Regions from separate parts of the Streptomyces sp. NPDC002888 genome, predicted to be linked through region 3. Evidence: riboswitches for the same ligand, from Rfam matches in the RefSeq annotation. Region 3 holds a riboswitch; each other region holds the start of a gene.

Region 1 (9,690 bases), on a different contig from region 3:
ACGACACACCGCCGCCTGCCCCGCCGGTCACACCGGCTCCGGAGCCCTCCACTCCGCGACGGACACCTCGTCGCCGACCGACAGCTTGCCGGTGCGCCGGATGGCGAAGTACGCGCCGAAGAGGATCCCTCCGTCGGCCGCCTTGCGGTAGGTCGCGAGGGTGCGCAGCGGTTCCGGGCTCGCACGGCGGCCGGTGTGCTGGTCGACCATGGTGATGGCGCAGCGGACGGTGGCCTCCGTGTGGGTCAGTTCGGTGTCGGCGACGGTCAGGCGGTGGGCGCGGTCCTCGGTGTGCGGGTCGTCCCAGCCGTCGACCACGAGGTTCGGGCGGAAGCGGTTCATGGGCAGCGGCGGGGCCGGGTCGTCCCGCTCGGCCAGGCGCCGGTTCAGCAGGTCGAGGCTGGCGCGGGAGACGACGTGCAGGCGGTGGCTGTTGGCGGCGACGGGCGCGCCGTCCTGCTCCGGCGGCACCCGCAGCAGTCTGCCGGCCGCTCCGATCACGTCCGACACCCACGCGGCGGCCGTGTCGCCCTGGTCGACGGCCCGGTAGCGCCTGCCGGGGAGCTCCACCGGCTCGGTGAAGGCGTTCGAGTCGACGCGGAGATCCCCGTAGCCCGGCGCCCGCAGTGTGAGGACCGCGTCCCCGCCCGGGCCGCCGAGTTCGGGTGTGATCAGCGCCATCCGCGGGTCTCCCCACAGCCAGCGCAGCTCTCTCTTCTCGTCGACGATCACATACCGGCGGTCCTGTGCGAGCCCGGTGGGCGTGAGCGCCGCCTCGGAGACCGTGATCCCCGCGCAGCCCTTGACCGGGTAGTACGTCAGCTCGGTGATCCTCGCCATGGTGTTTCCCCCTGCTCTCGTCGCTCTCGTGCCGGGTCAGCCGGTGACCACGGCGAGCACGAATCCGTCGTACCCCTTCTCGCCGACAGTCTGCACGACCGTGGCGGTCAACTTCGGGTTCTGGCCGATGAGTTCGGTGAAGCGGCGGACGCCTTGGACGCGCGGGTCGGCGCTGTCCGGGTCGGTGACGGCTCCGTCGCGCACGACGTTGTCGCCGACGATCACGCTGCCGGGGCGGGTCAGGCGCAGGGCCCACTCCAGGTAGTCGGGGTTGGTGGGCTTGTCGGCGTCGATGAAGACGAGGTCGAAGGGGCCTGCGCCCTCGGCGGCGAGCCGGGGGAGGGTGTCCAGGGCCTTGCCGACGCGCAGGTCGACGAGGTGGTCGAGGCCGGCGCGGGCGATGTTGGCCGCGGCGACCCGCGCGTGCCGCTCGTCGGCCTCCAGGGTGACCAGGCGGCCGTCGTCGGGGAGGGCGCGGGCGAGCCAGAGGGTGCTGTAGCCGCCGAGGGTGCCGATCTCCAGGACGGAGCGGGCGCCCTGGACTCGGGCGAGCAGGTGGAGCAGCTTGCCCTGGTTGGGGGCCACCTGGTGCGGCGGCAGCCCGGCCGCCTCGCTGCCCCCGCCGGCGGCCGGCAGGGCCGCGTCCTCCTCGACGAGCAGGGTGTTGAAGTAGGCGTCGACGGCGGTCCAGGTCTGCTGGGTCACGGACTGTTCCCTCCGGAAGGCAAGTGAGTTCCGTATGGGAACTTACTTGGTGGGGGCCGCGATTGGGAACCTTTGACCAATGACAGAGGCTTCGTTGACCGGCCGCCCCCGTACCCCCGTGCGACCGAGCCCGCCGTGCGACGGCGGGATCCCCGACCGGGCAGGAGACACCGTGCTCTTCTCGCGGAACGCGATGGGAACCCTCTTCGTGGGCGGCGCCCTGAGCCTGACGACCATCGCGCTCGCCTATCCGGCCGTGCTCGGCATGAACAACGTGTCGAGCACGCCCGACCGGATCATCGCCCAGACCTCGTCCGGGCCACTGACCGAGGCCGACCGGGACTTCGTGGTGAAGGTGCGGGCGGCAGGCCTGTGGGAGTACCCGGTGGGTCAGATGGCGGTGCAGAAAGGGACGTCCAAGGCGGTCGTCACGGCCGGACAGCACCTGATCGACGGGCACGCGGCGCTGGACGCGACGGTCCGCCGGATCGCGCCCCAGCTGGGCATCACGATCCCCGACCAGCCGAGCCCCCAGCAGCAGGGGTTCGTCACGACGCTGAGCTCCGACAGCGGCAAGCAGTTCGACTCCGACTTCGCCAACATCCTGCGCGTGACGCACGGCACGATCTTCAACACGGTCTCGAAGATCCGCTCCACCACCCGCAACACCCTGGTGCGCCAGCTCGCCGATCAGGCCAACACGACCGTCCTGGACCACATCTCGGTCATGGAGAAGACGGGCCTGGTCAACTTCGACCAGGTCCTCTTCCAGGAGACCACCCCGCCCAAGCTCCCCTCCTCCGACCTGACCCCACCGCCCCCGGCCCCCGGCCAGCCCCAGGTGGTGCTCACCCCACCGGCGAACAGCACGGAGGCGCCGGGGGCGTCACCCAGCCCGTCGGCGGGGTGAGCGCCGGGTCAGGCCAGCCACGCGGTGGCGTCCGGGCCCAGACGGCCGTCCGGTTCCAGGGGGGCGCTGGTCAGGAGGACCTCGCCGCCCGGGAGGGTGACCGGCGCGTCCGACAGGTTGGTCACACAGCGCCAGCCGTCGGTGCGGGTGAAGGCGAGGACACCGGGCGGGGTGTCCTCCAGCCAGGTCAGGGACTCGCCCTCGATCAGCTTGCGGCGCAGCTTCAGAGCCGTGCGGTAGAGCTCCAGGGTCGAGCCCTCCGTCCCGTCCTGGGCCTGCACGGCGTACGACGCGAAGCTCGGCGGCTGGGGCAGCCAGGCGCCGCCCGCGCCGAAGCCGTACGACGGTCCGCTCGTCGTCCACGGCAGCGGCACCCGGCAGCCGTCGCGGCCCTTGCGGACCCGTCCCGTCTGCTCCCAGATCGGGTCCTGGAGGACCTCCACCGGCAGGTCGGCGACCTCGGGCAGCCCGAGTTCCTCGCCCTGGTAGACGTACGACGAGCCGGGCAGCGCCAGCATCAGCAGGGCGGCCGCCCGGGCCCGGCGCAGGCCCCGCGACCCGTCCACGGCGGGCGCGTGGCCGCCGGACAGCAGCCAGGCGTTCTCGTCCGTGCCCGGCGGCAGCATCAGCCGGGAGGCGTGCCGCACCACGTCGTGGTTGGACAGCACCCAGGTCGCCGAGGCACCGGCCAGCCGCGCGTCCCGCAGCGACCCGGTGATCACCTCGCGCACCTCCTGCGCGTCCCAGCCCGCCTGGAGGTACTCGAAATTGAACGCCTGGCCCAGCTCGTCCGGGCGCGCGTACAACGCGCGGCGCGGGCCGCGCACCCAGGCCTCGGCGACGGCCATGCGGGGCGGGGAGTAGGAGTCGAGGATCGTGCGCCAGTCGCGGTAGATCTCGTGGACGTCGTCGCGGTCGTAGAAGGGGTGCGTGCCGGGGGCGAACTCCGGCAGGGCCTCCTCCCGGCTCAGCTCGGGGTCGCCCAGGTCGCGCAGCGGCTCGGCCAGGTCCTTGGTGAGGGCGTGCGCGACGTCGACCCGGAAGCCGTCGACCCCGCGGTCGGCCCAGAAGCGCAGGGTGGTGCGGAAGTCGGCTCGGACCTCCTCGTGCGCCCAGTTCAGGTCGGGCTGCTGGGGCGCGAAGAGGTGCAGGTACCACTGCCCGTCCGGCACCCGCTGCCACGCGCTGCCACCGAAGACGGACTGCCAGTCGGTGGGCGGCTGCTCTCCGTGCTCGCCCCGGCCGTCGCGGAAGACGTACCGGTCACGGGCCGGGGAGCCAGGACCGGCCGCCAGGGCCTCCTGGAACCACACGTGCTGGTGCGAGGTGTGGTTCGGGACCAGGTCGACGATCACCTTCAGGCCCAGGCGGTGGGCCTCGACGACCATCTCGTCGAAATCGGCCAGGCTGCCCAGGCGCGGGTCGACGTCCCGGTAGTCGGCGACGTCGTAGCCGCCGTCGGCGAGCTCGGACGGGTAGAAGGGGCTGAGCCACAGCGCGTCCACACCGAGCGCGGCGAGGTGGGACAGGCGCTGGGTGACCCCCCGGAGGTCCCCGAGCCCGTCGCCGTCGGCGTCGGCGAAGCTGCGGGGATACACCTGGTAGATGACGGCCTGCCGCCACCAGTTCGGATCCTTGGACGAGAGGTCGGGCGTGGTACGGACGATCACGCGGGCTCCTCTTCCGGTTCGGTCTCGGGTCGGTGCGACGAGCGTTCTATGCACGATAGAGGGAAATTCTGTCCACATCGCCGGAAAAGTGAACCTTCGACAACGTCGGAACATTCCATTCCCCGTGTGACGGAAATGTGATGACAGCCGAACTTCCTTGGCTCAGCCGCAGGTTGACAGTGTTCCGTCCCGAGATCCACCATGAGTGCACGCTGTGGCGCATGTGACCAATGGGCCCAGTGTTTCTTCGACCACCCACCCCCGGTACTGCCGGCAGCGTCGTGCTGCCCTCCCGCCGTGCCCGGGTTTCGCACGCCAAGATGGGATCCGCATGTCCATAGCGAGACGTGTCACCATGCGCCGCCTGCTGGGGACGGGCGCCGCGTCGCTCGCCCTGTGCGCGGCCTCCGTCGCCGCGGCCTCCGGCGCCTGGGCCTCCGAGCCCGGCGGCGACGGCTGGAACTCCGGGGGGACGTACAAGCCGGGCACCGGCGCGGGCACGGAGACCGGCACGGACCGCTGCCAGTTCTCCCTGGACGGCATCAACTTCTTCGACTCGGTCAAGGTCGACGACCAGAACCTCAAGCCGACCGAGGACGGCAAGATCCACGTCAAGGTCCGCACCGCCGGGGACGCGAGCACCTGCACCGCCTCCCTGTCCTCCTTCCTCGCCCACGGCGCCGACTTCCGCACCTCCGGCGAGCAGGTCTTCGTCGACTTCGACTCGGTGACGGTCAAGCCCGGCCAGACCGACTCCCTCGACATCGCGGTGCCGGACGCGGGCTGCTACGCCCAGATCGACCTCTACCGGGGTGCGGTCAAGTTCGACGGCAAGCTCGACGCGAAGGACGGCTTCGAGCACGGGGACCTGCCCAAGGGCCCGGACCGCCCGGTGATCAAGGACAAGCTGATCGCGGCCTGGAACGGCGGCACGAAGGACTGCACGACCACCGAGACGCAGCCCCCGACCACCCCGCCGGCCTCCACGCCGCCCTCGCCGCCCTCGACGCCCGCGACGCCTCCGGCGTCGGAGTCCGAGACCCCGCCGGCCGAGACCGAGCCCCCGGCCGGCACCCCGACCCCGTCCGAGCCGGCCTCCACCCCGCCCCCGAGCGCCTCCGAGTCCACCACGCCCCCGGCGGCAACCCCGCACGGCGGCGGCGGTGACCTGGCGGAGACCGGCGCGAACAGCAACACCGGCGTGATCGCCGCCGGCGCCGCGGCCCTCCTCGTGGGCGGCGGAGCGATCGTCATGACGACCCGCAGGCGCAAGGCCGCCCGCTCGTAGCCACGTAGCTTCGTAGCCCCGTAGCTTCGTGGCCTTGAGAGCCACCTCTCGACCGCCCGTGAGGCCCACCACCTGACCGACCCGGTCAGGTGGTGGGTGGGCGGCGGCCGGGGGTCTGCTCTACGGTGGGCGGGCCGTGGTGTTCGGGAAGTCGGTGTGATGCCGACGCGGCCCTCGCCACTGTGATCGGGGAGTTCCCGTCCCACGTCCCCTGAGGGACAGCCACTGGTCGCCGCGAGGCAGCCGGGAAGGCGGGCCGGGCGCGTGCACCCGTAAGCCAGGAGACCGGCCACGGCATCTCACGAACTGATCCACGAGGTGCTGGAGCGTGACCGGATGACCGACCCTGCCGCCCTGCCCACGTCCTTCCGCTGGCGACGCGAGGACACCGTGCGGACGGCGGTGCTGATGGCGGTCATCGCCGCCCTGCACGTCGTCGCGTTCGGCATCCTGTTCCTGCTCGTCGCCCCCGGCCACTACGAGGTCGGCGACAGGGCCTTCGGCATCGGCCTCGGCATCACCGCCTACACCCTCGGCATGCGGCACGCCTTCGACGCCGACCACATCGCCGCGATCGACAACACCACCCGCAAGCTGATGGCCGACGGCAAACGCCCGGTGTCGGTGGGCTTCTGGTTCGCGCTCGGCCACTCCAGCGTGGTCGTCCTGCTCGCCCTGCTGATCGCGGGCGGCACCCAGCTGGCCGGCCGGGTCATGAACGAGGACTCCGGTATCCACCAGGTCCTCGGATTCCTCGGTACGACGATCTCCGGCACCTTCCTCTACCTCATCGCCGCCCTCAACCTCGTCGCCCTGCTGGGCATCCTGAAGGTCTTCCGGGCGATGCGGGCAGGCGCGTACGACGAGCGGGAGCTCGAACAGCACCTGGACTCCCGGGGCTTCATGAACCGCATCCTCGGCCGCCTCACCAGGTCCATCTCACGCCCCGGCCAGATGTACCCGCTCGGCTTCCTCTTCGGCCTCGGCTTCGACACCGCCACCGAGGTCACGCTGATGGTGATGGCCGGTTCGGGCGCGGCGGCGGGGCTGCCCTGGTACGCGATCCTCTGTCTCCCCCTCCTGTTCGCCGCCGGCATGAGCCTGTTCGACACCCTCGACGGCACGTTCATGAACTTCGCCTACCAGTGGGCCTTCTCCAACCCCGTCCGCAAGGTCTTCTACAACCTCACCATCACCGGTCTGTCCATCGCCGTCGCCTTCTTCATCGGCACGATCGAACTCGTGGGCGTCCTCCACGAGAAGCTCGCCCTGCGCGACGCCGTCACCGGCTGGATCGCGGGCCTCGACCTCGACAACGTCGGCTACGTCATCGTCGGCCTGTTCGTGGTGGTGTGGGCGGCGGCGGTCGCGTACTGGAAGCTCGCGAAGGTGGAACAGAGGTGGGCGGCACGGCCCGCCGCCGACACGCGTTAGACGCCCTCCACCGCCGTCAGCCACAGCTTGACGTAGCGCTCCACGTCCACGCCCAACGCCACGTCCACCAGCGGCTGTTCGCGGGTGCCGTGGTGTATCTCGGACTCGCCGGGGCGGGGGCGGCGGTCGACGACGGTCTGGCCGCGGGTCGGGCCGGGGGCGAGGGAGACCTCGACCGGTAGGAGTTCGGTGGTCAGGCCCTCCGGGTCGACGACCGCGCAGACCGCGCCCGCGTCGCCGAGGCCGCCGGTGGGCGTGGGGTCGCCGGAGGTGGCGGGGTCGCGGTGGGCGAGGAGTTCACCGGCCATGCGGAGCCTGGGTTCCGGGCTGGTGCGCAGGCGTTGGACGTCGGCCGCCGGGACCAGGACCTCCTTGAACACGTCCAGGCCGTACATGGTGATCGGCACCCCGGCCGTGAGCAGGATCGCGGCCGCCTCCGGGTCGTGCCAGACGTTGAACTCCGCGACCGGCGTGGCGTTTCCGGTGGCCACCGCGCCGCCCATGAACACGATCCGCTCGATGTTGCGGACCACCTCCGGGTGGGTGCGCAGGAGCAGGGCGATGTTGGTGAGCGGGGCGGTCGGGATGAGGGTGACCGGGTGCGGGGAGGCGAGGATCTCCCGGCGCAGCAGCGTCACCGCGTCCACGTCGACCGGGGTGCGGGTGGGCGCGGGCAGGCCCAGGTCCGCCATGCCGTCCTCGCCGTGCACATGCCGGGCCACGCGGACCGACTCGATCAGCGGGCGTTCGGCGCCCCGGGCGACGGGGATGCCAGGGGCGCCGGCCTGCTCCAGCACGGTGAGGGTGTTGCGGACGACCCCGTCGACGTCCGTGTTCCCGGCCACGCAGGTCACCGCGCGCAGGTCCAGGCCGGGGTGACGGACCGCGAACAGCAGGGCGAGGGCGTCGTCGACGCCGGTGTCGCAGTCGATGATCACGGGGATGGGGCGGCCGGCCGAGCGGGCGGTGGTGCGGGCGGCCGAGCGGTCGCTGGTGCGACCTGTGGGGCGGGCGGTCATGGTGGGGCTCCCTTCCGTCACACCGACCTTATGCAGCCCGGCCCGCCGCCCTCACCCCCCCTTCTCCGTCCCGGAGGGCGGTCGGTCCCGCGCGTTCTCAGTCCCAAAGAGCGGTCCCGCGCGCCACGACCCGCGCCTCGACGCGGTCCAGGAGATCGGCGGCGGGCAGCGCCCCCGGCCTACGGCCGTCCCGCAGGCGTACGGCGGCCAGGTCGCCGTCGGCCTCCCGGTCCCCGATCACCGCCTGGTACGGCACCAGCCGCGCGGCCCGGACACGGGCGCCGAGGGTGCCGTCCTCGGGGCCGTGCAGCCGCGCCCGCAGGCCGCGGGCGACGGCCCGGCGGACCAGCTCCTCCGCCTGCTCGACCTGGTCCTCCGCCACCGGCAGCACGGCCAGTTGCTCGGGCGCGAGCCACACCGGGAAGGCGCCGCCGTGCTCCTCGACGAGGTGCGCGACCGCGCGCTCCACGCTGCCGATGATGCTGCGGTGCACCATGACCGGGCGGTGTTTGGCGCCGTCGGCGCCGATGTAGTGCAGGTCGAAGCGTTCGGGCTGGTGGAAGTCGATCTGGACGGTGGACAGGGTGGCCTCGCGGCCGGCGCGGTCCTCGATCTGCACGTCGATCTTGGGGCCGTAGAAGGCGGCCTCGCCCTCCGCCTCCTCGTAGGCGAGTCCCGAGCCGTCCAGGACCTCCCTCAGCAGCTCGGTCGCCCGCCGCCACAGGGCGGGGTCGGCGACGTACTTGCCGCCCTCCCCCGGCAGGGACAGGCGGTGGCGGGACGCGCGGATGCCGAGGTCGGCGTAGGCGCGGGTGATGAGGTCCAGGGCGGCGCGGGCCTCTTCGACGGCCTGGTCGAGGGTGCAGAAGATGTGGGCGTCGTTGAGCTGGATGGACCGTACGCGGGTCAGTCCACCGAGGACGCCGGACAGCTCGGAGCGGTACATGCCGCCCAACTCCGCCATCCGCAGGGGTAGTTCGCGGTAGCTGTGGGAGCGGGAGCGGTAGATGAGGGCGTGGTGGGGGCAGAGGCTGGGCCTCAGGACGACCTGTTCCGCGCCCAGCTCCATGGGCGGGAACATGTCGTCGCTGTAGTGGTCCCAGTGGCCCGAGATCTCGTACAGCTCGCGCTTGCCGAGGACGGGCGAGTACACGTGCCGGTAGCCGGCCGCCCGTTCGGCCTCCCGGACGTACTCCTCCAGGGTGTGCCGTACGACCGCTCCGTCGGGCAGCCAGTACGGCAGGCCCGCGCCCATCAGGGGGTCGGTGTCGAACAGTTCGAGTTCACGGCCGAGGCGACGGTGGTCATGCATGGTGGGCTCCCTCGTGGGAGGGGCGAGAACCCGGGCCACGACAAAGCCCCGGGGCACTCGCCCCGGGGCTTCGACTGGGTCAGCTGTCAGCGCGCCGGGACATACTCCGGCGTCGTCGTGAGAGACGGAGGACAAGAGTGTCGCTGGGCGCGCTGCATGGGGCGACCGTAGCAAGGGGGTGGAGGTGGCGCGACGGGTTTTCCGGGACCGCGGCCAGGGCCCCGTCCCCTCGACGCCACTCGCCGGACACACCCGCCAGGGGCAGCCCTGCTCACCCGGACGGACCGCCGCGCTGGTGACGGGTCGGCTGCGGTGGTGCCGTGGAGGGGCGTAGCCGATCTTGACGGCTCCCCCGTTCCCCCTGGAGGCTCCCGCATGACCCGTCCCCCGGCCCGCGCGGCCGTCGTGCCCTCGGCGCTCGCGCTCACCGCTTTGCTGACCGTGGCCGCGTGCTCCGCCGCCGGGTCGGGCACGGCACCGGCGGCCGCACCCGCCTCACCCGCCGCCACGGC
Region 2 (9,690 bases), on a different contig from region 3:
GGGCCTGGACTTCCTCGGCACGTACCCGGGCATCGCGCCGTACCTGCGCGGCCCGTACCCGACCATGTACGTCAACCAGCCGTGGACGATCCGCCAGTACGCGGGCTTCTCCACCGCCGAGGAGTCGAACGCCTTCTACCGCCGCAACCTGGCCGCCGGCCAGAAGGGCCTGTCGGTCGCCTTCGACCTGCCGACCCACCGCGGCTACGACAGCGACCACCCGCGGGTGACCGGTGACGTCGGCATGGCGGGCGTGGCGATCGACTCGATCTACGACATGCGTCAGCTGTTCGACGGCATCCCGCTGGACCGGATGACCGTGTCGATGACGATGAACGGCGCCGTACTGCCCGTGCTCGCGCTGTACATCGTGGCCGCGGAGGAGCAGGGCGTGCCGCCGGAGAAGCTGGCGGGGACCATTCAGAACGACATCCTCAAGGAGTTCATGGTCCGCAACACGTACATCTATCCGCCGAAGCCGTCGATGCGGATCATCTCCGACATCTTCGCCTTCACCTCGCAGCGGATGCCCCGCTACAACTCCATCTCCATCTCCGGCTATCACATCCAGGAGGCGGGGGCGACGGCCGACCTGGAGCTCGCGTACACGCTCGCCGACGGCGTGGAGTACATCCGGGCCGGGCGGGAGGCGGGCCTGGACGTGGACGCCTTCGCACCTCGTCTCTCCTTCTTCTGGGCGATCGGCATGAACTTCTTCATGGAGATCGCCAAGCTGAGGGCGGCGCGCCTGCTGTGGGCGAAGCTGGTGAGGCAGTTCGACCCGAAGAACAGCAAGTCGCTGTCGCTGCGCACCCATTCGCAGACCTCCGGCTGGTCGCTGACCGCGCAGGACGTGTTCAACAACGTGACGCGTACGTGTGTCGAGGCGATGGCGGCCACCCAGGGCCACACCCAGTCGCTGCACACCAACGCCCTCGACGAGGCCCTCGCCCTGCCGACCGACTTCTCCGCGCGCATCGCCCGCAACACCCAGCTGCTGATCCAGCAGGAGTCCGGCACGACCCGGGTCATCGACCCGTGGGGCGGCAGCGCCTACGTGGAGAAGCTGACGTACGACCTCGCCCGCCGGACCTGGCAGCACATCCAGGAGGTCGAGCAGGCGGGCGGCATGGCCAAGGCCATCGACGCCGGCATCCCCAAGCTGCGCATCGAGGAGGCCGCGGCCCGCACCCAGGCCCGGATCGACTCCGGGCGCCAGCCGGTCATCGGCGTCAACAAGTACCGCGTGGACAGCGACGAACAGATCGAGGTCCTCAAGGTCGACAACTCCTCCGTACGCGCCCAGCAGATCGCCAAGCTGCGCCGACTGCGCGAGGAGCGGGACGAGCGGGCCTGCCAGGACGCGCTGGACGCGCTGACCCGGGCCGCCGGGGGCGACGGCAACCTCCTCGAACTGGCCGTGCACGCGGCGCGCGCCAAGGCGACCGTGGGCGAGATCTCCGACGCCCTGGAGAAGGTGTACGGACGGCACGCGAGCCAGATCCGTACGATCTCCGGCGTGTACCGCAACGAAGCAGGCGAGTCCCCGTCCGTGGAACGCACCCGCACCCTGGTGTCCGCGTTCGAGGAGGCCGAGGGCCGCCGCCCGCGCATCCTGGTCGCCAAGATGGGCCAGGACGGCCACGACCGCGGCCAGAAGGTGATCGCCACCGCCTTCGCCGACCTCGGCTTCGACGTGGACGTCGGCCCGCTGTTCCAGACCCCGGCCGAGGTCGCCCGCCAGGCCGTCGAGGCGGACGTCCACATCGTCGGGGTCTCCTCGCTGGCCGCCGGTCACCTCACCCTCGTACCGGCGCTGAAGGAGCAACTCGCCGAGGAGGGGCGCGAGGACATCATGATCGTGGTCGGTGGGGTGATCCCGCCGCAGGACGTGCCCACGCTCCTGGAGATGGGCGCGGCGGCCGTCTTCCCGCCCGGCACGGTGATCCCGGACGCGGCCCACGACCTGGTCCGGCAGCTGTCGGCCGATCTCGGGCACGGCCTCTGAAGCCCATGGCGATCGACCTCGACACGTATGTGAAGGGTGTCCTCGACGGGAAGCGGGCGATCATCGCGCGCGCCATCACGCTCGTCGAGTCCACCCGGCCCCAGCACCGGGCGCTGGCACAGGAGTTGCTGACCGAGCTGCTCCCGCACAGCGGCCGGGCCCGGCGGATCGGCGTCAGCGGTGTGCCGGGGGTGGGCAAGTCGACGTTCATCGACGCGTTCGGCACCCTGCTCACCGGGCTCGGGCACCGGGTGGCGGTGCTGGCGGTCGACCCGTCGTCCAGTCGTACGGGCGGCTCGATCCTCGGCGACAAGACCCGCATGGAACGCCTGGCCGTCGACCCGGCGGCCTTCGTCCGGCCCTCCCCCACCGCGGGCACGTTGGGCGGGGTCGCCAAGGCGACCCGCGAGTCGATCGTGGTGATGGAGGCGGCCGGCTACGACGTGGTCCTGGTGGAGACGGTCGGCGTCGGCCAGTCCGAGACCGCGGTCGCCAACATGGTCGACTCCTTCCTGCTGCTGACCCTCGCCCGCACCGGCGACCAGCTGCAGGGCATCAAGAAGGGTGTCCTGGAGCTGGCGGACGTGATCGCCGTCAACAAGGCGGACGGCCCGCACGAGCGCGACGCCCGCGCGGCGGCACGGGAGTTGGCGGGCGCGCTGCGCCTGATGCACGGCAGGGACGCGGCGTGGTCACCGCCCGTGCTGAGTTGCAGCGCCCGGGAGTCCACCGGTCTGGACACCGTCTGGGAACGTCTGGAACAGCACCGCGCGCTGTTGGACTCGACGGGGCGTCTCGCCGCCAAGCGCCGCGACCAGCAGGTCGACTGGACGTGGAGCATGGTCCGCGACGAACTCCTCGGCCGCCTGCACGCCGATCCGGCGGTACGGGCCTTGGCACCGGCCCTCGAACAGCAGGTCAGGGAAGGCGAGTTGACGGCGACGCTGGCCGCCGAGCGCATCCTGAGGGTGTTCACGCAGCCCGGCGACGAGGGGACCGAACACTGACGGCCGAGCTGCCCGAAAGAGGCACCCGGCGCCTGTGGTAGCTTGCCGGGGCCAGTCGTACCCATGTGCGTACACGTACGTGCGTGGGTCAGGGAATCCGGTGCGAATCCGGAGCTGACGCGCAGCGGTGAGGGCGACGGGCGGAGCAACGGCCACTGGACGGCGATCGCGGTCCGGGAAGGCGCTTCGTCCGGGTGACCCCGAGTCCGAAGACCTGCTGGCGGCCCCGGCAGCGCAGGACGGCCGGGGAGCATCCCGTACGACCGGGCTTCGCGCTTGAGCCCTCGACGCCGAAGGAAGTTCCGTGCCCCTCGCACGCCCCATCCGTCATGCCGCCCTGTCGTCTCTGGCCGGCGCCCTGTTGCTGACCGGCTGCGGCGGCTCCTCCGGCTCGTCGGCCGGGAACTCGGCGAAGGGCGAGGCCGAGGGCTATCCGGTCACGCTCGACAACTGCGGGCACCAGGTCCGCGTCCTTGGTCCTCCGCAGCGCGCGGTCTCCCTCAACCAGGGCACGACCGAGATCATGCTCTCCCTGGGGCTGGCCGATCGCATGGTGGGCACCGCCACCTGGACGGACCCGGTGGCGAAGGGCCTGGAGAAGGCGGGCGGCAAGGTGAAGCGGCTTGCCGACAACGCCCCGTCCTTCGAGAAGGTCCTGGACACCGAGCCCGACTTCGTCGCCGCCTCCTTCGCCTCCACGCTCGGCCGGGGCGGCGTGGCCCCGCGCGAGCAGTTCGACAAGCTCGGCGTCCCCACCTACCTCTCCCCCTCCGACTGCGTCGGCAAGGACAACAGCGGTGACGGCGACGGCGTACGCACCGAGCCCCTCACCCTGGACGCCGTCTACGGCGAAGTACGCGACCTCGCCAGGATCTTCGGCGTCGAGGAGCGCGGCGAGCGACTGGTCACCGATCTGAAGGACCGGGTGAAGAAGGCCACCACCGGTCTCGACGCCGAGGACGTGACCCTCATGTACTGGTTCGCCAACTCCCAGTCCCCGTACCTGGCGGGCTGCTGCGGCGCCCCCGGCATCGTCACCCGCGAACTCGGCGCGAAGAACGTCTTCGACGGCACCCACGAGGAGTGGCCGCAGGTCAACTGGGAGACCGTCGCCGACCGCGACCCCGACGTCCTCGTCATCGGCGACCTGAGCCGCAAGCAGCAGACGGCCGAGACCGCCGCGAAGAAGATCGAGTTCCTGGAGTCCGACCCGGTCACGAAGAACATGACCGCGGTCCGGAAGAAGCGGTACGTACTGCTGTCCGGCCAAGCCATGAACCCGACCCTGCGGACCGTCGAGGGCATCGAAAAGGTGGCGGCGGCGCTACGCGCGTACGGCCTCGCGGGATGACCGACGCCCTGTCCGCGACCACCCCGGCGGCGGTGCGCGGGCTGCGCCGCGCCCTGCTGTGGGCGGCCGGTCTCGCGTCGCTGTGCGCCTCCGTCGCCGTGGCGATCACCATCGGGCCTGCGGACATCGCCGTCTCAGACGTGTGGTCCACGGTGGCGGCCCATCTGGGGTGGGGGCAGGCGGAGTTGACGCCGATCCGGGACGGGATCGTGTGGAATCTGCGGCTGCCGCGCACCCTGCTCGCCGCCGTGTGCGGCGCCGGACTGGCCGTGTGCGGGGCGGTCATGCAGTCCCTGCTGCGCAACCCGCTCGCCGATCCCTTCGTGCTGGGCGTCTCCTCCGGTGCCTCGACGGGCGCGGTCATGGTGGTCGTGCTCGGCGCGGGCGGCGGCGTCCTGTCGGTCTCCGGCGGCGCGTTCGTGGGCGCGGTGGTCTCCTTCGCGCTGGTGCTGCTGCTCAGCCACACCCTCGGCGGCACCACGGACCGCGTGGTGCTCGCCGGCGTCGCCGCCATGCAGCTGTTCTCCGCGCTCACCTCCTTCGTCGTGATGACGGCGGCCGACGCGGAGACCACGCGCGGGGTGCTGTTCTGGCTGCTCGGCTCCCTCAGCGGGGCCGACTGGACGGACGTGGGTGCGGGTCTCACGGCGCTGGTGGCGGCGCTGCTGGTGTGCGCCGCTTACGCCAGGGCGTTGGACGCGTTCGCGTTCGGGCAGGACGCCGCCGCGTCGCTGGGCGTGCATGTCGCCCGCACTCGGCTGGTTCTGCTGTGCGCCACCGCTCTGCTGACGGCTGCCCTGGTGAGCTCGGCCGGGGCGATCGGCTTCGTCGGTCTTGTGCTGCCGCACGCGGCACGCGCGCTGACCGGTCCCCGCCATACGCGGCTGCTGCCGGCCACCGCCCTGGCCGGGGCGGTGTTCCTGGTCTGGGTCGACACGCTGGCCCGCACGGTGCTGGACCCGCTGGAGGTGCCGGTGGGCGTGGTGACCTCGCTGATCGGCGTACCGGCGTTCGTCCTCGTCCTGTACCGCACCAGGGGCCCGCGATGACCCACGACACGGGACTGCGCGCCGACCGGGTCACCCGCGGGCTCGGCGGCACACTGGTCCTGGACGGGGTCAGCCTCACCCCTTTGCCCGGGACCGTCACCGGCCTACTCGGCCCGAACGGCTCGGGCAAGTCCACCCTGCTGCGCCTGCTCGCCGGGGTCCTCGCGCCGACCTCCGGCGTGGTCGCTCTGGACGGCCGCCCGCTGGACCAGGTGGGCCGTCGCGCCGTGGCCCGGCGCGTCGCCGTAGTGGAGCAACAGGCGGACACCCAGGTCGCGTTGACCGTTCTCGATGTCGTACGCCTGGGCCGCGTCCCGCACCGGCGGGCCTGGAGTCCCGCGTCCGCCACGGACGAGGAAGCCGTCCGCACCGCTCTGGCCCGCACAGGCCTCGCCCATATGGCCGACCGGCCCTGGCACACCCTCTCCGGCGGCGAGCGCCAGCGGGTCCAGATCGCCCGCGCTCTCGCCCAGGAGCCGCGGGAACTGCTGCTGGACGAACCCACCAACCACCTCGACATCCAGCACCAGCTCGCGCTGCTGGCCCTGATCGCCGAACTCCGCCTGACCAGCGTGATCGCGCTGCACGACCTGAACCTGGCCGCGATGTACTGCGACCACGTGGTCGTCCTGAAGCAGGGCCGCGTGGTGGCCGGTGGCAGCCCCCGGGACGTCCTCACCGAAACCCTCGTCGCCGACGTCTACGGAGTACGGGCCACCATCACGGACGACGGCCCCGAGGAACGCCCCCACATACGGTTCCTGGGGCCGGTCTCGACCAGCTGACGCACACCGCCGGGTTCCGGTGCTGTCGCATCCCCGGACCGCGCCACCGCCGTCGCCGGAGCCGGTGACCCCGGCGGCGCCCGGACCGCAGCGGCCCGCCCCGCGGCTGGGCGCTCAGGACGCGGTCGCGGCTGCTGCCGCCCGTCCCGCCTGGCGGCCGGAGAACAGGCAGCCGCCGAGGAAGGTGCCCTCCAGGGAGCGGTATCCGTGGACGCCGCCTCCGCCGACGCCCGCGACCTCGCCGGCCGTACAGACCGGGGACGACCTCGCCGGCCGCGTTCAGGACGCGGCCCGACAGGTCGGTCTGGAGTCCGCCGAGGGTCTTGCGGGTGAGGATGTTGAGGCGTACGGCGATGAGGGGGCCGGCACTCGAATCCATGATCTTGTGGGCCGAGGCCGTGCGGCTGAGCGTGTCGCCGGGGTAGGCCAATGCGTTGCGGATGCCCATGACCTGGACGTCCTTGGTGTAGGGGTTGTCGATCTCCCGGTCGCGGGCGTCGATCTGGCGTTTGAGGTCGTCCAGCTTGATCAGGTTGTCGCCGGTGAGCTTGTTCATGCCCCTGACGAGTTCCGACAGGGTCGTCCCGACGACGAAGTCGACGCCGTTCTTCTTGAACTTCTCGATCGGCTCGGGGGTCTGCCAGATGCGCGAGAGCAGTTGCCAGACGTTCTTGTTGGTGAGGTCCGGGTTCTGCTCGGAGCCGGAGAGCGCGAACTCCTTGGCCATGATCTTCTGGGTGGTGACGAACCACGAGTAGTCGTAACCGGTGTCGGTGATCGACTTGAGGGTGTGGAGGGTGTCGTAACCGGGGATGTCGGGCGTGCCGAAGCGCTTGCCGGTGGCGTCGAACCACATGGACGACGGGCCGGGCAGGATGCGGATGCCGTGGCCGGGCCAGATCGGGTCGTAGTTGCGCAGGCCCTCGGTGTAGTGCCACATGCGGTCGGGGTTGACGATCCGTCCGCCCGCCTTCTCGGTGATCGCCAGCATGCGGCCGTCCACGTGCGCCGGGACACCGGTGATCATGGACTTGGGCGGGGTGCCGAGGCGGGTGGGCCAGTTCTGCCGTACGAGGTCGTGGTTGGCGCCGATACCGCCGGAGGTGACGATCACGACCGGCACGCGCAGTTCGAACTCGCCGACGACCGTACGGGAACTGGGCTTGCCGCGCTGGGCGTTGCTCGGTTCCAGGATCGCGCCGCGTACGCCGGTGACGGCGCCGCCCGTCGTCACGATGTCGTCGACGCGGTGCCGGAACTTGAAGGTCACCTTCCCGTCCTCGACGGCCGCCCGCACCTTCTTCTCGAACGGCTCGACGACCGCCGGGCCGGTGCCCCAGGTGACGGGGAAGCGGGGCACCGAGTTGCCGTGACCGTCCGCGAGGCCGCCGCCGCGCTCGGCCCAGCCGACGATCGGGAACCACTGCACACCCAGCCCGGAGAGCCAGGAGCGCTTCTCCCCCGCGGCGAAGTCCACGTACGCCTCGGCCCACTTGTAGGCCCAGTAGTCCTGGCCGCCCGGGTCGTCGACACCGCGGTCGAAGCCGGCCGTGCCCAGGCAGTCCTGCCAGGCGAGTTCATGGGAGTCCTTGATGCCCATCAGCCGCTGCTCGTCGGAGTCGACGAGGAACAGGCCACCGAACGACCAGAAGGCCTGCCCGCCAAGGCTCGCCTCCGGTTCCTGGTCGAGCAGCAGCACCTTGCGTCCCGCCGCCGCCAGTTCCGCCGTCGCGACCAGGCCGGCGAGCCCGCCGCCGACGACGATCGCGTCCGCGTCCGACGAGGCGGCCGAGGCGGCGAAGGCAGGGGCCGTCGCCTGCGCGAGGGCGGCGCCTGCGATCGCGCCGCCCGCCACCGTCAGGGCGCTGCGGCGCGTGATCGCGGCCGGAGGCACTGGCGGAGTGTCGGTATTCGAGGGTTGCAGTATTCGCCCACAGGGCGAGCACTCCCACACCCGGTCGCGGTGACAAGGCGTACAGCTCTCACCGCAGCGGGCGCTGTCTGCGCAAAGACACCGGATCAAGAAGAAGAGATCGAGCGCGCACCGGAGCGCGGGCGCCAGCGCGGGTCTGGTGGACGGAGGAGCTCGCGCACCGGTTCGTCACCGAACTTCCCCAGATGCCGGAACTCGCCGACATCGTCGGCACCGGCTTCGCCATCGACCGCGGACCCTTCTTCGACCGGCTCCGCGACTACCTGGACGCCGAAGCGCAGGCCGGCACACTCGACTTCCGTTCGGCCGACGGACAGACCCAGCCGACATCGGCCGTGGCCGAACAGTTCCTCGGCATGATCTGCGGCCAGCTCCTGTGGCCTCAACTCGTACGCACCGACTTCGTCCCGCCCGACCCCACCGACACCACGATCGTGGACGAAGCCGTCGCCCTCATGCTCACCCGCTATCGCACCGGATCCTGAAGCCTGGACCACCAGTTCACGCTGCAAGGACCCCGATACGTCGCCTCACCGGGACAGGTACAGGTACGGGTGACTCGACCGACAACGAATACCGGCGAGCACGGCCGGTCCTCCCCGTAACCAACAGCGGCCGACAGCTGAGCCCGGGCCGTGGCCTCCCGGTACTGCTGACGTGCGCCCCCGGCCTTGTGCTCGGTGGCGCGACCACCAACAAGTGATCGACGAAATCCTCCAGCACGTGTGAACCCGGGGCGACGTCGGCCCCGCTGTGACGGTGTTGGCCTTCTGCGGCGGCGACCACCGCGGCTACACCGGTTAGCCAGCGCCACCCGCAGACAGCGCGTGATCCGAAAAAGATCATCATCCGCGAGCGCCGCGAAGCGAGACGTAGTGATTCAGGCCGGAGTCCCTCTGGTCCTGTCCTACGTGCCTGATGGCGCCTCCCTCAAGAGAACGAGCCCTCAGGCGAACCGGAGGAATGACACGGTGGAGATCGAGCTGTGGATCAACGGATCCGCCCAACGGCTGGACGTCTCGCCACAGGTGAGCCTGCTCGACGCGCTGCGATGGGTAGACAAGCACGCGGAAGCTCCTGGGCGACAGGCGATCTTGGTCTTGAACCCATCTACCAGGAGCTTCCTTACGTCCGGCCGCCACCCCCGCCGCAACTCCCCACCCCGCCGATCAGGTTGGCAAACGCTCACTGTCCCTGCGACCGCTGTGTACGCGGTCGCAGGGGGCGGCTGCCGCAGCACTCATTGACGTGGTGACGGCTCGGTCCGTGCGGGTGCGGTCCGCCGAGTGTGGTGGTGTAGAAGCGCTTCCGATCATGGAAACGGGTGCCATCAGAAAGACAGGCCAGGACTACGACTCGTTGCCACTTCCCGCCCCGTGCCGTGCGCGAAACGACGCGGATGACACGGGCGCCGCGGCCGACGACCTCGGGTTCGGCGTTACCGGCAGGCACATGTTCGCCGACGGAGCGTCAGGTCTGCTGCGCTGTGGCGTGCTGGCGGGGAGTGGCAGGATGGGGGAGCGGGATCTTCTGCGCGAGTTTGTCGCCTTCGACGTC
Region 3 (9,690 bases):
CGGCGCGTGGCCCGGCGCAGGGCCCGGAGCACCGCCGGGCCGAGGGTGAGGGTCAGGACGACGGTGACGATCGCCCGGCCCAGGTCCCAGCCGAGGGACGTGGCCAGGCAGTACGCGACGAAGCGGGCCAGGTTGGCGGGGATCGTGGCGTCCGGGTCGAAGGCGATGGCCGAGGCGTTGCGGTCCATGAAGGGCCAGCCCTGCATGTTCATCGCCGTGCCGTAGGCGAAGGCGGCCAGGAAGCCGTACCCGGCCAGGAGCAGCAGCTCGGCCCGGCCGCGCAGCCGGTCCGCGCCCGGCAGCAGGCCCGCGCCCATCGTGAACCAGCCCATCGACAGCATCTGGAACGGCATCCACGGGCCCACCCCGCCCGTGAGCAGCGCCGACGCGAACATCGTCACCGAGCCGAGCACGAAGCCGAAGCCCGGGCCGAGGACCCGGCCGCTGAGCACCATCAGGAAGAACATCGGCTCGATACCGGCCGTACCCGCGCCGATCGGCCGCAGCGCCGCACCGGTCGCCGCGAGCACACCGAGCATGGCCACCGCCTTCGCGCCCAGCCCCGACTCGGAGATCGTCGCGCCGACGACCGCGACCAGGAGCACCAGCAGTCCCGCGAAGAGCCACGGCGCGTCCTGCGCGTGCGCGGTGAGCTGCGAGGCGGGCGGGGCGAGGAAGGGCCAGCCCAAGGAGACGACCCCGACCGCGCTGACCAGGGCGAGGGCGGCGAGGGAGCGAGGGCCGAGGCGGACGGCACGGACCTGGCGGTCGTGCGGCGGCGCCCCCGCGCGAGGGCCCTTTGCAGGCGCGCTCACGCGAGGGCCCTCCGTAGGCGCGCTCATGCGAGGGCCTTACGTACCTGCGCGACCGTGAGCCACTGCTGCGGGGCCAGGATCTTCGTCACTTGCGGCGCGAACGACGGGGAGGAGACCACGACCTCCGCCGTCGGGCCGTCGGCGATCACCTCGCCGTCGGCGAGCAGGACGACCCGGTGGGCCAGCTCGGCGGCGAGCTCCACGTCGTGCGTGGCCAGGACGATGGCGTGACCGGCGGCGGCGAGTTCCCGCAGGATGCTCACCAGGCGGGCCTTCGCCGCGTAGTCCAGGCCGCGGGTCGGCTCGTCCAGGAGGAGGAGCGGCGGGCGGGCCGTGAGGACGACCGCCAGCGCGAGCGCCAGGCGCTGGCCCTCGGAGAGGTCACGGGGGTGGGTGTCGTCGGTGATGCCGGGGAGCAGGTCCGAGGCGAGCGCGCGGCACGTGCCGGGGGCGGCGTCCGCGTCCCGGTCGGCCGCCGTGCACTCGGCGGCGACCGTGTCGGCGTACAGCAGGTCGCGCGGCTCCTGCGGGACCAGACCGACACGGCGTACGAGGTCCCGGGGCGGGGTCCGGTGGGGGATCGCACCGCCGACGCGCACCGATCCGGACGACGGCTCGACCAGTCCGACGAGGGTGTTGAGCAGCGTGGACTTTCCGGCGCCGTTGCGACCCATGAGGGCCACGGTCTCGCCGGGGGTGACGGTGAGGTCGACGTGACGCAGGGCCTGGATCCGGGCGCGGCGCACGGCGAGGGCGCGGATCTCGGCCACGGGCCCGGTAGTTGGAGTGGGCTCGGGGGTGCGCTTGCGCCAGCGGCGGCGAAGTGCGGGGGGCGGTACGGGTGTTGTGGTGACCCGTGGGGTGTCGGGCGGTACGGGTGTTGTGGTGACCCGTGAGGTGTCGGGCGGTACGGGTGTTGTGGTGATCGGTGGGGTGTCGGGCGCTACGGGTGTGGCGGTGATCCGGGGAGTGTCAGGGGTCTCCCGGCGATCGGCGAGGCGTTCCCGTAGCTCTCCCGCCCGTCGGCGGGCGTCCCGGACGGTCAGGGGAAGCGGGGACCAGCCTGCCAGCCGGCCCAGGTCGACCACCGGCGGGTACACCGGCGATACGGCCATGATGTCGGCCGGCGAGCCGAGGACCGGTGCCGCGCCCGGGCTCGGGAGGAGGGCGACCTGGTCGGCGTACTGGATGACGCGTTCCAGGCGGTGTTCGGCCATGAGGACGGTCGTACCGAGGTCGTGCACCAGGCGTTGGACGACCGCGAGGACCTCCTCCGCGGCGGCCGGGTCCAGCGCCGACGTCGGCTCGTCGAGGACGAGGACCTTGGGGTGCGGGGTGAGGACGGAGCCGATCGCGACGCGCTGCTGCTGACCGCCGGAGAGGGTGGCGATGGGGCGCTCGCGGAGGTCGGTCAGACCGAGGAGGTCGAGGGTCTCCTCGACCCGGCGCCGCATCACCTCCGGCGGCAGGCCCAACGACTCCATGCCGTAGGCCAGTTCGTCCTCGACGGTGTCGGTGACGAAGTGCGACAGCGGGTCCTGGCCCACCGTCCCCACCACGTCGGCGAGTTCGCGCGGCTTGTGGGTGCGGGTGTCCCGGCCGGCGACCGTGACGCGGCCGCGCAGGGTGCCGCCGGTGAAGTGCGGGACGAGGCCGCTGACGGCACCGAGGACCGTGGACTTGCCGACGCCCGACGGGCCCGCGAGGAGAACGAGTTCACCCTCCGGGACCTCGAAGTCCACGCCCTGGACGGTGGGTTCGCAGGCTCCGTCGTACGTCACGGAGACGTTCTCGAAACGGATCACGACGGCTCCTTGGGGACGGGGGCGGGGGTGGAGGCTGGAGTGGAGGCAGGGGCAGGGGCAGGGGCGGGGGCGAGGAAGGCGGGGAGGAGGCCGAGGAGGACCGCCGCGGCCGGCCACAGGGGGAGGGTGGGCGCGACGAGGGGGACGGTGGTGGGGTGCAGGGCCGTCGGGTCGGTGGACGCGGCGACGGTGAGGAGGACGGCGACCGCGATGCCGGCCCCGGCGACCAGGCAGGCGCGGACGTTCCAGGTGTCCGGGCGGTATCGGGTGCGCGGGGAACGGCGGCCGCCGAGGCGCAGGCCCGCGAGGGCGGCGGCGAGTCCGGTGAGGAGGAGGGGCAGGCCGTAGGTGCCGCCCGCGGCGGTGAGCAGGCCGTACGTTCCCGCGCAGACGCCGAGCAGGCCGCCCAGGGTGAGGGCGGTGGTCGTACGGCGGACCGGGGCGGGGACCTCGGCGGTACGGCCGTAGCCCCGCGCGTCCATTGCGGCGGCGAGGGCGACGGAGCGCTCCAGGGCACCCTCCAGGACGGGCAGGCCGACCTGGAGCAGGCCGCGTATGCCCTTGTCCGGGCGGCCGCGCAGGCGGCGGGCGGCACGTAGGCGCTGGACGTCGGCGATGAGGTTCGGGGCGAAGGTGAGGGCGACGACCACGGCCACGCCCATCTCGTACAGGGCGCCGGGGAGGGACTTGAGGAGGCGGGTGGGGCTGGCGAGGGCGTTCGCGGCTCCTACACAGATGAGGAGAGTGGCCAGTTTCAGGCCGTCGTAGAGCGCGAAGAGAAGGCCTTCCGCCGTGACCTTGCCCCCGAGGCGGATGCCCTGGGCCCAGTGGGGGAGCGGGACTTCGGGGAGGGTGACGATCACGTGGGTGCCGGGGATGGGGGAGCCGAGGACGAGGGCGAAGAGGAGGCGGACCAGGATGACGGCCAGGGCGAGTTTGAGGAAGGCGGTGTAGGAGCGGGCGGTGGGGGTGTGGGGGCGGTGGGTTGCCACTACGTAGGCGGAGGTGGTGATGAGGAGGGCGAGGAGGAGGGGGTTGGTGGTGCGGGTTGCTGCGGTGCCCAGGGAGAGGGACCAGAGCCACCAGGCGCCGGGGTGCAGTTGGGCCGGGCGCCGGTACCGGGGGGTGGGTCCGCTCACCGGCGCCGGCCCGGTGCCGCTGGGGCTAGGCACGGCGACGGGCCTGCCAGATCGCCGCCGCTCCCAGTGCTGCAACCACCGCTGCTCCTGCCCACAGGCCCACCGACGGGCCCCCGTCCGTCTTGGCCCGCTTCTCGGTCGTCGTCGGCTTCTTCGCCCCGCTGACCTGTTCGCCGCAGCCGTGCTCCGGATATCCCCCGATCGCGCACAGCAGGGCGTTCGTGTCATAGCGGAGGGGCTTGGCGACCGCGGCCAGGGCCTCTGCTGTCGTCGCGTCGGCGGACAGCACCGCGCAGGCCGTGCGCGGGGCGGGCGGAGTTTCGCCTGACGGGGCGTCCCTCCCCGTGCCGAAGTCGATGACCAGGGCGACGCGTTTGCGGTCGTCCTGCGGGGGCGTCTTCGCGCAGATCTTCGCGAAGTCGGCCTCGCCCCGCGGTTGTGTCGCGTCGCCGGAGTCCTCGCTGACGGCAAAGCGGAAGCCCTCGACGTCGCCGTCGGAGGGGCGGGCGGTGGAGGGGCCCTGGGTGGCGTACGCCCAGCGGTTGCCGTCGCGGTCCCAGAAGGACCAGTAGCGGTAGCCGGCGGCCTGGGACTGGGTCGTGCCGGCCGCCAGGGTCAACAACAGCGCGGTGAGGAGGAGGGCACCGCGGCGGATCACGGCTGCTGCTTCCGGTTCCGGCCGCTCAGGAGGAAGCCGATGCCGATGCCGGCGACGAGGAAGACACCGACGGTCCACCAGACGCCGAAGCCGTCGTCGGAATCCTTCTTGTCGGCGGCCTTCGTAGTCTTCTCCGCCGCCTGCGGCGCCGGGCCCGTCGCGTTGAGCTGCTTCACCAGGTCCGTGCCGCCGAAGTCGTGCGGGTCGGTGCCCATCGTGTGCGCCGCGAGGATCAGCTGGGCGTACGCCGCGGGGCCGCTCTGCCTGGCCCAGGCCGTGGCGTTCTTCTCCAGCCACGCGTACGGCTTCCGTGCGGCCGAGGTCGACCCCTGCGCGGCGAGTGCGACGACCGCGTCCGCCGTGTTGCCGTAGTCGGGCTGGTCCTTGGCGCCGGGGAGGGCGGACTTCAGGAATCCGCCCTGGGTGGCCTCCGCGAGGTAGGCGGCGCCGTTGGCCGCCACCTGCTGCGGGGCGAGCGGCTTGTCGGAGTCGGCGCAGGCCTGGACGCCCTTCGGCGCCTGTCCGGCCGTCGCCACGAAGCCCTTGCCGAGGCTGCCGAGGACACCGGCCGCCGTGGCGTCCGCGTTGGCGGCCAGCTTGCCCTTCTTGTCCGGCTGGTAGGCGAGGGCACCGCCGTCGTCCGCACCGCAGGTGAGGGACCACTTCGCCAGCAGGTCGTACGGCGACTTGCCGCCCTTGCCGTCCTCGCCGTCCCCCGCGACCTCGGCGGGCTTCTCCCCGGCGGCCACGAGGGCGCCGACGACGACGGACGTCGAGTTCGTGTCGCTGGGGCCGCCGGGGGTGTAGCCCCAGCCGCCGTCCTTGTTCTGGACGGACTTCAGCCAGGTCACGGCCTTGTCGACGGCGGTGGCGTGACCGCCGAGCGCGGCGAGGGTCTGGGCGGCGGCGGCCGTGCTGTTGGTGTCGATCACGAGCTTGGCGTCGCAGGCCTTGGCGGTGTCGGCGCGGAAGGCCGCGAACGCGCCGTTCGCGCACTGCTGTCCGGCCAGCCAGCCCACCGCCTTCGCGGCGGGCTTCACGTCCACGGTGTGCTGCGCGAGCAGGGCGAGGGACTGGCGCCAGACGCCGTCGTACGTCGGGTCGGTGCTGCCGTACAGCCCGTCGGGTATCGCCACCGACGGCGACGGGGAAGGCGTGGCGGCGACGGCGGGCGTGGCCGCGCCGATCACGACGGTGGCGGCCAGGACCGCGGCGCTGCGGCGGACGTTCATGATCGGCGGATGCCTCTCCCTGCGGGGAGCCGGGCAGCACGGGACGCCCCGGCGGCTCGGCTCCGTAGACCTCGACGGTGCCGTACGGCGGCGGGTGCCGGCGCACGTGTGAGCCGGTCATGTTTCCCGCACGGGGCAGTCCGGCTCGCCGCCCTGCACGGACGGCTCACGGTTGCGGGTCAGCGCCGGTTTTGCACCGGCTTCCCCCCGTACGGGTGTGATGACGACCGGGCCACTCTACCTTCGGTCCTGCGCTTCACCTCCGCCCTCGGAGTGGAGGTGAAGCGCATCTCACGCGCCGCGGGGAGGTTGAGGTGTTGCCGATTGCCGATTGCCGATTGCCGATTGCCGATTGCCGCGCGCCATCGGGTCGGCGGCCCCGCCTCGACGGCCTCGCCGGTGTTCAGCGCAGGGTGAGCGGGGTCTCGGATTCGACGCGGGTCAGCTTCTGAGGGTTGCGGACGTAGTAGAGGCCGGTGATGCGGGCGTCCTCGACACGGATCGCCATGACGCCGTCGAGCTCGCCGTCCAGGCGCAGGACGAGAGCGGGGTTGCCGTTGACGACGGTGGGGTCACTGGTGACGGTGGCTTCGAGCTTGCGGAGGCCGCCGACGAACATGCGGACCACCTTGTCGGCACCGATGACCGGCCGCCGCGCGGCGTGCTTGACGCCGCCGCCGTCGCTCAGCAGGACGACCTCGGGGGCGAGCACGTCGAGGAGGCCCTGCATGTCCCCGGTTTCGAGCGCACGCTGGAACGACTCCAGAGCCGCGCGGCTCTCGCGCTGGGAGACCACCTCGCGAGGGCGGCGGGCATCGACGTGCCGGCGGGCGCGGTGCGCTATCTGGCGGACGGCCGCCGGGCTCTTGTCGACGGCGGCCGCGATCTCGTCGTAGCCGACGTCGAAGACCTCGCGCAGCACGAAGACGGCGCGTTCCGTCGGCGACAGTGTCTCCAGGACGAGCATCAGCGCCATCGACACGCTCTCGGCGAGCTCGACGTCCTGGGCCACGTCCGGCGCGGTGAGCAACGGCTCGGGCAGCCAGGGGCCGACATACGCCTCCTTGCGGCGCGTCATGGTGCGCAGCCGGTTGAGCGACTGGCGGGTCGTGATCCGGACCAGGTAGGCGCGCTGGTCGCGCACCTGATCCAGATCGACCTCGACCCACCGCAGCCAGGTTTCCTGGAGGACGTCCTCGGCATCGGCCGCCGATCCGAGCATCTCGTAGGCGACGGTGAAGAGCAGGTTGCGGTGGGCGACGAACGTCTCGGTCGCGGGGTTGGTGGAGTGGTCGCTCATGTCTCGAACCCTTTCCTTCGCGGCCGGCTCTGGTTGCCGAAGGCCGTCAAGCTTGCGTCCAGGGAAGGCCTGGCTAGGCTGCCGGTTCAGCGGGTGCCGGCGTCTTGCCGCGCTCGGCCTGGAGCAGCTGCCGGCGCTTGTCGTCCCTGAACCCCCAGGCGAACGCACCGGGCTTACGCGCCTCGTCCGCCAGTTCCTTGACGACGTTTGTGCAGGCGATCTCCTTGATCTTCGCGGCAAGGCGACCGCCGATGTAGAACCTGTTCGAGGTGTCATCCCTGGAAGCGAGCTGTAGCGTGGCGGCGCGACGGCCCAGGCCGATGCACTGGCCGAAGAAACCCACGTTGACGGCCGCGGGTTGCTCACCCGCGATCCGGGCCAGCACCGTGTCGGCGGCGTGCGCGCCCAGCGGCCGCGCGGTCTGGCAGCTCATCCGGAACGGCAGGTCCGACGGTGCCGCCGAATCCCCGGCCGCGACGATGTGCCCGTCGTCCACGCTGGTCAACGTCTCGTCCGTGAGCAGGCGGCCCAGGGCGTCGGTGCTCAGCCCGCTGCGGCCGGCCAGGTCCGGCACGCTGAACCCGGCCGTCCAGATCGTCACCTCGCTCGGCATCTCGCGACCGTCACCGAGCCGCACGCCATCGCGGGTCACCGCCGTCACCTTCGCGTCGGGGCCTTCGAGCACGGTCACACCGAGTTCGGCGAGCCGCTTGGCGACCGAGCGCCGCCCCCGCGGGTGCAGGTACGCGCCGAGCACCTCGCCGCACACCAGGGTCACGGTGCGGCCCTCCTCCGCCAGCTCGGCGGCGGTCTCGATGCCGGTCGCACCGCCTCCGACCACCGTCAGAGGGGCCGTTGAGGGCGCGGCGTCGAGGACCGGCCGCAGCCGCTGCGCCTCCTCCAGGGTGGCGATCGGGTAGGCGAACTCGGCCGCTCCGGGCACGCTCGGGTCGGCGCTGCCACTGCCCACCGCGTAGATCAGGTAGTCGTAGCCGACCGTGTCGCCGGTCGCCAACGCCACGCTGCGCTCGGCCGCGTCGATCCGTGTCACGGTGTCGACCGCCAGGCGAATGCCCTCGGCCAGGATCTCTCGGTAGTCGACGACCGCGTCGTGGGACCCGCCCACCACTTGATGCAGGCGCACCCGATTCACGAAGGTCGGGCGCGGATTGATCAGGGTCACTGTCACGTCGTCGCGCTGCGTCAGGCGATTGGCCGCCATGACACCGGCGTATCCGCCGCCGATCACGACCACATCGATGTTCTCAGCCATGGTGTCTCCTCCGTTTTCAGGGGTTCGGCCTCAAGACACCTCGACATCGAACGCTGTGACAGCACGTGAGGCAGATCACTCCAAGGTGCGGGCTCAGCCGCGGAGTTGAGTGTGAGTAGGTTCGGGCCATGACAACCACGGGGAGACTTCTCGGCTCGGGGCGTACGGCCGACGTGTACGAGATCGACGAGGCCTGGGTGCTGCGCCGTGACCGGGAGGGGTGGGGGGACGCGGCGGCCGAGGGGGCGCTGATGGAGTACGTGCGCGGCCACGGCTACCCCGTGCCCCGGGTCCGTCCCTCCGACTCGCGCACCGACCTCGTGATGGAGCGGCTGGCCGGTCCGACGATGGTGCAGGCGTGGGCGGCGGGCTCGCTGGGGTCGGAGAACGCGGGGGCCGTCCTCGCCGGGCTGTTGCGCCGACTGCACGCCATCCCCGGCCGCGTCATCCACCTGGACCTCCACCCGGAGAACGTCATCCTCACCGACACCGGCCCCCGCGTGATCGACTGGGGCACGGCCGAGAGGGGGGACCCGGGGCTCGACTGGGGCATGTCCGCGATCATCCTCGCGCAGGTCGCCCTGTCCGAGGAGCCCTACGCCGAACCCGCCCGAGCCATGCTGACCGCCCTGCTCGCCGACCCCTCGGACCTGACGCCTCAGGGCTTGGCGGAGGCCCGCAGGCGTCGTGCGGCGAACCCGACCATGAGCCGGGACGAGGTGGAACTCCTCGGGGAAGCCGAGGAGTTGATCCGTTCGCTCATGGTCTAGAAGCCTAGGAGTCTAGGACCCTAGGAGGCGCGGGGTGTCTCGCCGCCGAAGGCCAGGAACAGGGTGCGGGAGGAAAGGAGCCAGGTGCCGTCCGGGGCGCGGTGGAAGGCGTCCTCGTAGTGGCCGATCTGGACCGGGGGGCCCGCCGGGACCATGCTTGCGCCGTCGTGGCCGTCGACGCGGTACGTCGTGAAATACGACCTCGCGTGCGCCGTGTCCGGGGAGGTCACCGTGACGAGGACGTTGGACATGAGGCGGCGTGAGAGGCGGTCGGCCGGACGCGAGCCGAAGTAGTCGCGCAGTGCGGCCCGGCCTTTGATCAGGCGTTCGCCCGCCGGCCATTCCCATGTGCCGTCCTCGGTGAACAACTCGGCCACGGTGGAGGGTTCGCCCAGGTCGAGGCGGTGGACGAAGTCGAGGACGAGGCGTTCGCAGGCGCGTTCGGCGAGGAGGTGTTCCCAGGGGTGGTCCATGAGGTCGTTGGTATCAGGGGGCCGTCGCGCCCCGCGAGGGAATTACACCGCGACGTACCTCACCGGCTCGCTCCCAGCCACCGCTTCCGCCCGGCCCTGCTTCACCAGTCGCCGCAGGTGGGCCTCCGCCTCGGAGACGGCGATGTTCCGTGAGCCGTAGGGGATCTGGTCCCACGGGCGGTTCCACTCCATGCGTTCGGCGACTTGCCAGGGGGTGAGGGGCTC

Evidence for each region. A riboswitch is a leader RNA that binds a small molecule or an ion and turns the genes downstream of it on or off. The one in region 3 is predicted to bind cobalamin.
Region 1: linked by a shared signal. The riboswitch ahead of ACFYWX_RS03405 (HoxN/HupN/NixA family nickel/cobalt transporter) and the one ahead of ACFYWX_RS16455 (prenyltransferase/squalene oxidase repeat-containing protein) in region 3 are both predicted to bind cobalamin.
Region 2: linked by a shared signal. The riboswitch ahead of ACFYWX_RS25650 (ABC transporter substrate-binding protein) and the one ahead of ACFYWX_RS16455 (prenyltransferase/squalene oxidase repeat-containing protein) in region 3 are both predicted to bind cobalamin.

Annotation. Positions count from the first base shown of each region.
Region 1 covers NZ_JBIAPU010000002.1:98,306-107,995, reverse strand. The annotation lists gene ACFYWX_RS03430 (MOSC domain-containing protein) at 28-840, opposite strand; gene ACFYWX_RS03425 (O-methyltransferase) at 877-1,545, opposite strand; gene ACFYWX_RS03420 (DUF4142 domain-containing protein) at 1,739-2,455, shown strand; gene ACFYWX_RS03415 (glycoside hydrolase family 13 protein) at 2,464-4,125, opposite strand; gene ACFYWX_RS03410 (LAETG motif-containing sortase-dependent surface protein) at 4,457-5,413, shown strand; cobalamin riboswitch at 5,534-5,722, shown strand; gene ACFYWX_RS03405 (HoxN/HupN/NixA family nickel/cobalt transporter) at 5,750-6,847, shown strand; gene ACFYWX_RS03400 (nucleoside hydrolase) at 6,844-7,866, opposite strand; gene thrS (threonine--tRNA ligase) at 7,964-9,178, opposite strand; gene ACFYWX_RS03390 (hypothetical protein) at 9,554-9,690, shown strand, end outside.
Region 2 covers NZ_JBIAPU010000016.1:121,751-131,440, forward strand. The annotation lists gene scpA (methylmalonyl-CoA mutase) at 1-2,008, shown strand, start outside; gene meaB (methylmalonyl Co-A mutase-associated GTPase MeaB) at 2,014-3,015, shown strand; cobalamin riboswitch at 3,051-3,252, shown strand; gene ACFYWX_RS25650 (ABC transporter substrate-binding protein) at 3,320-4,366, shown strand; gene ACFYWX_RS25655 (FecCD family ABC transporter permease) at 4,363-5,415, shown strand; gene ACFYWX_RS25660 (ABC transporter ATP-binding protein) at 5,412-6,200, shown strand; partial or broken gene ACFYWX_RS25665 (FAD-binding dehydrogenase) at 6,315-8,094, opposite strand; gene ACFYWX_RS25670 (TetR/AcrR family transcriptional regulator C-terminal domain-containing protein) at 8,202-8,618, shown strand; gene ACFYWX_RS25675 (MMPL family transporter) at 9,604-9,690, opposite strand, start outside.
Region 3 covers NZ_JBIAPU010000009.1:21,512-31,201, forward strand. The annotation lists gene ACFYWX_RS16435 (ECF transporter S component) at 1-842, opposite strand, end outside; gene ACFYWX_RS16440 (ABC transporter ATP-binding protein) at 839-2,620, opposite strand; gene ACFYWX_RS16445 (energy-coupling factor transporter transmembrane component T) at 2,617-3,759, opposite strand; gene ACFYWX_RS16450 (SCO2322 family protein) at 3,785-4,417, opposite strand; gene ACFYWX_RS16455 (prenyltransferase/squalene oxidase repeat-containing protein) at 4,414-5,649, opposite strand; cobalamin riboswitch at 5,766-5,896, opposite strand; gene ACFYWX_RS16460 (RNA polymerase sigma-70 factor) at 6,053-6,949, opposite strand; gene ACFYWX_RS16465 (NAD(P)/FAD-dependent oxidoreductase) at 7,023-8,222, opposite strand; gene ACFYWX_RS16470 (phosphotransferase) at 8,351-8,992, shown strand; gene ACFYWX_RS16475 (nuclear transport factor 2 family protein) at 9,013-9,465, opposite strand; gene ACFYWX_RS16480 (MBL fold metallo-hydrolase) at 9,508-9,690, opposite strand, start outside.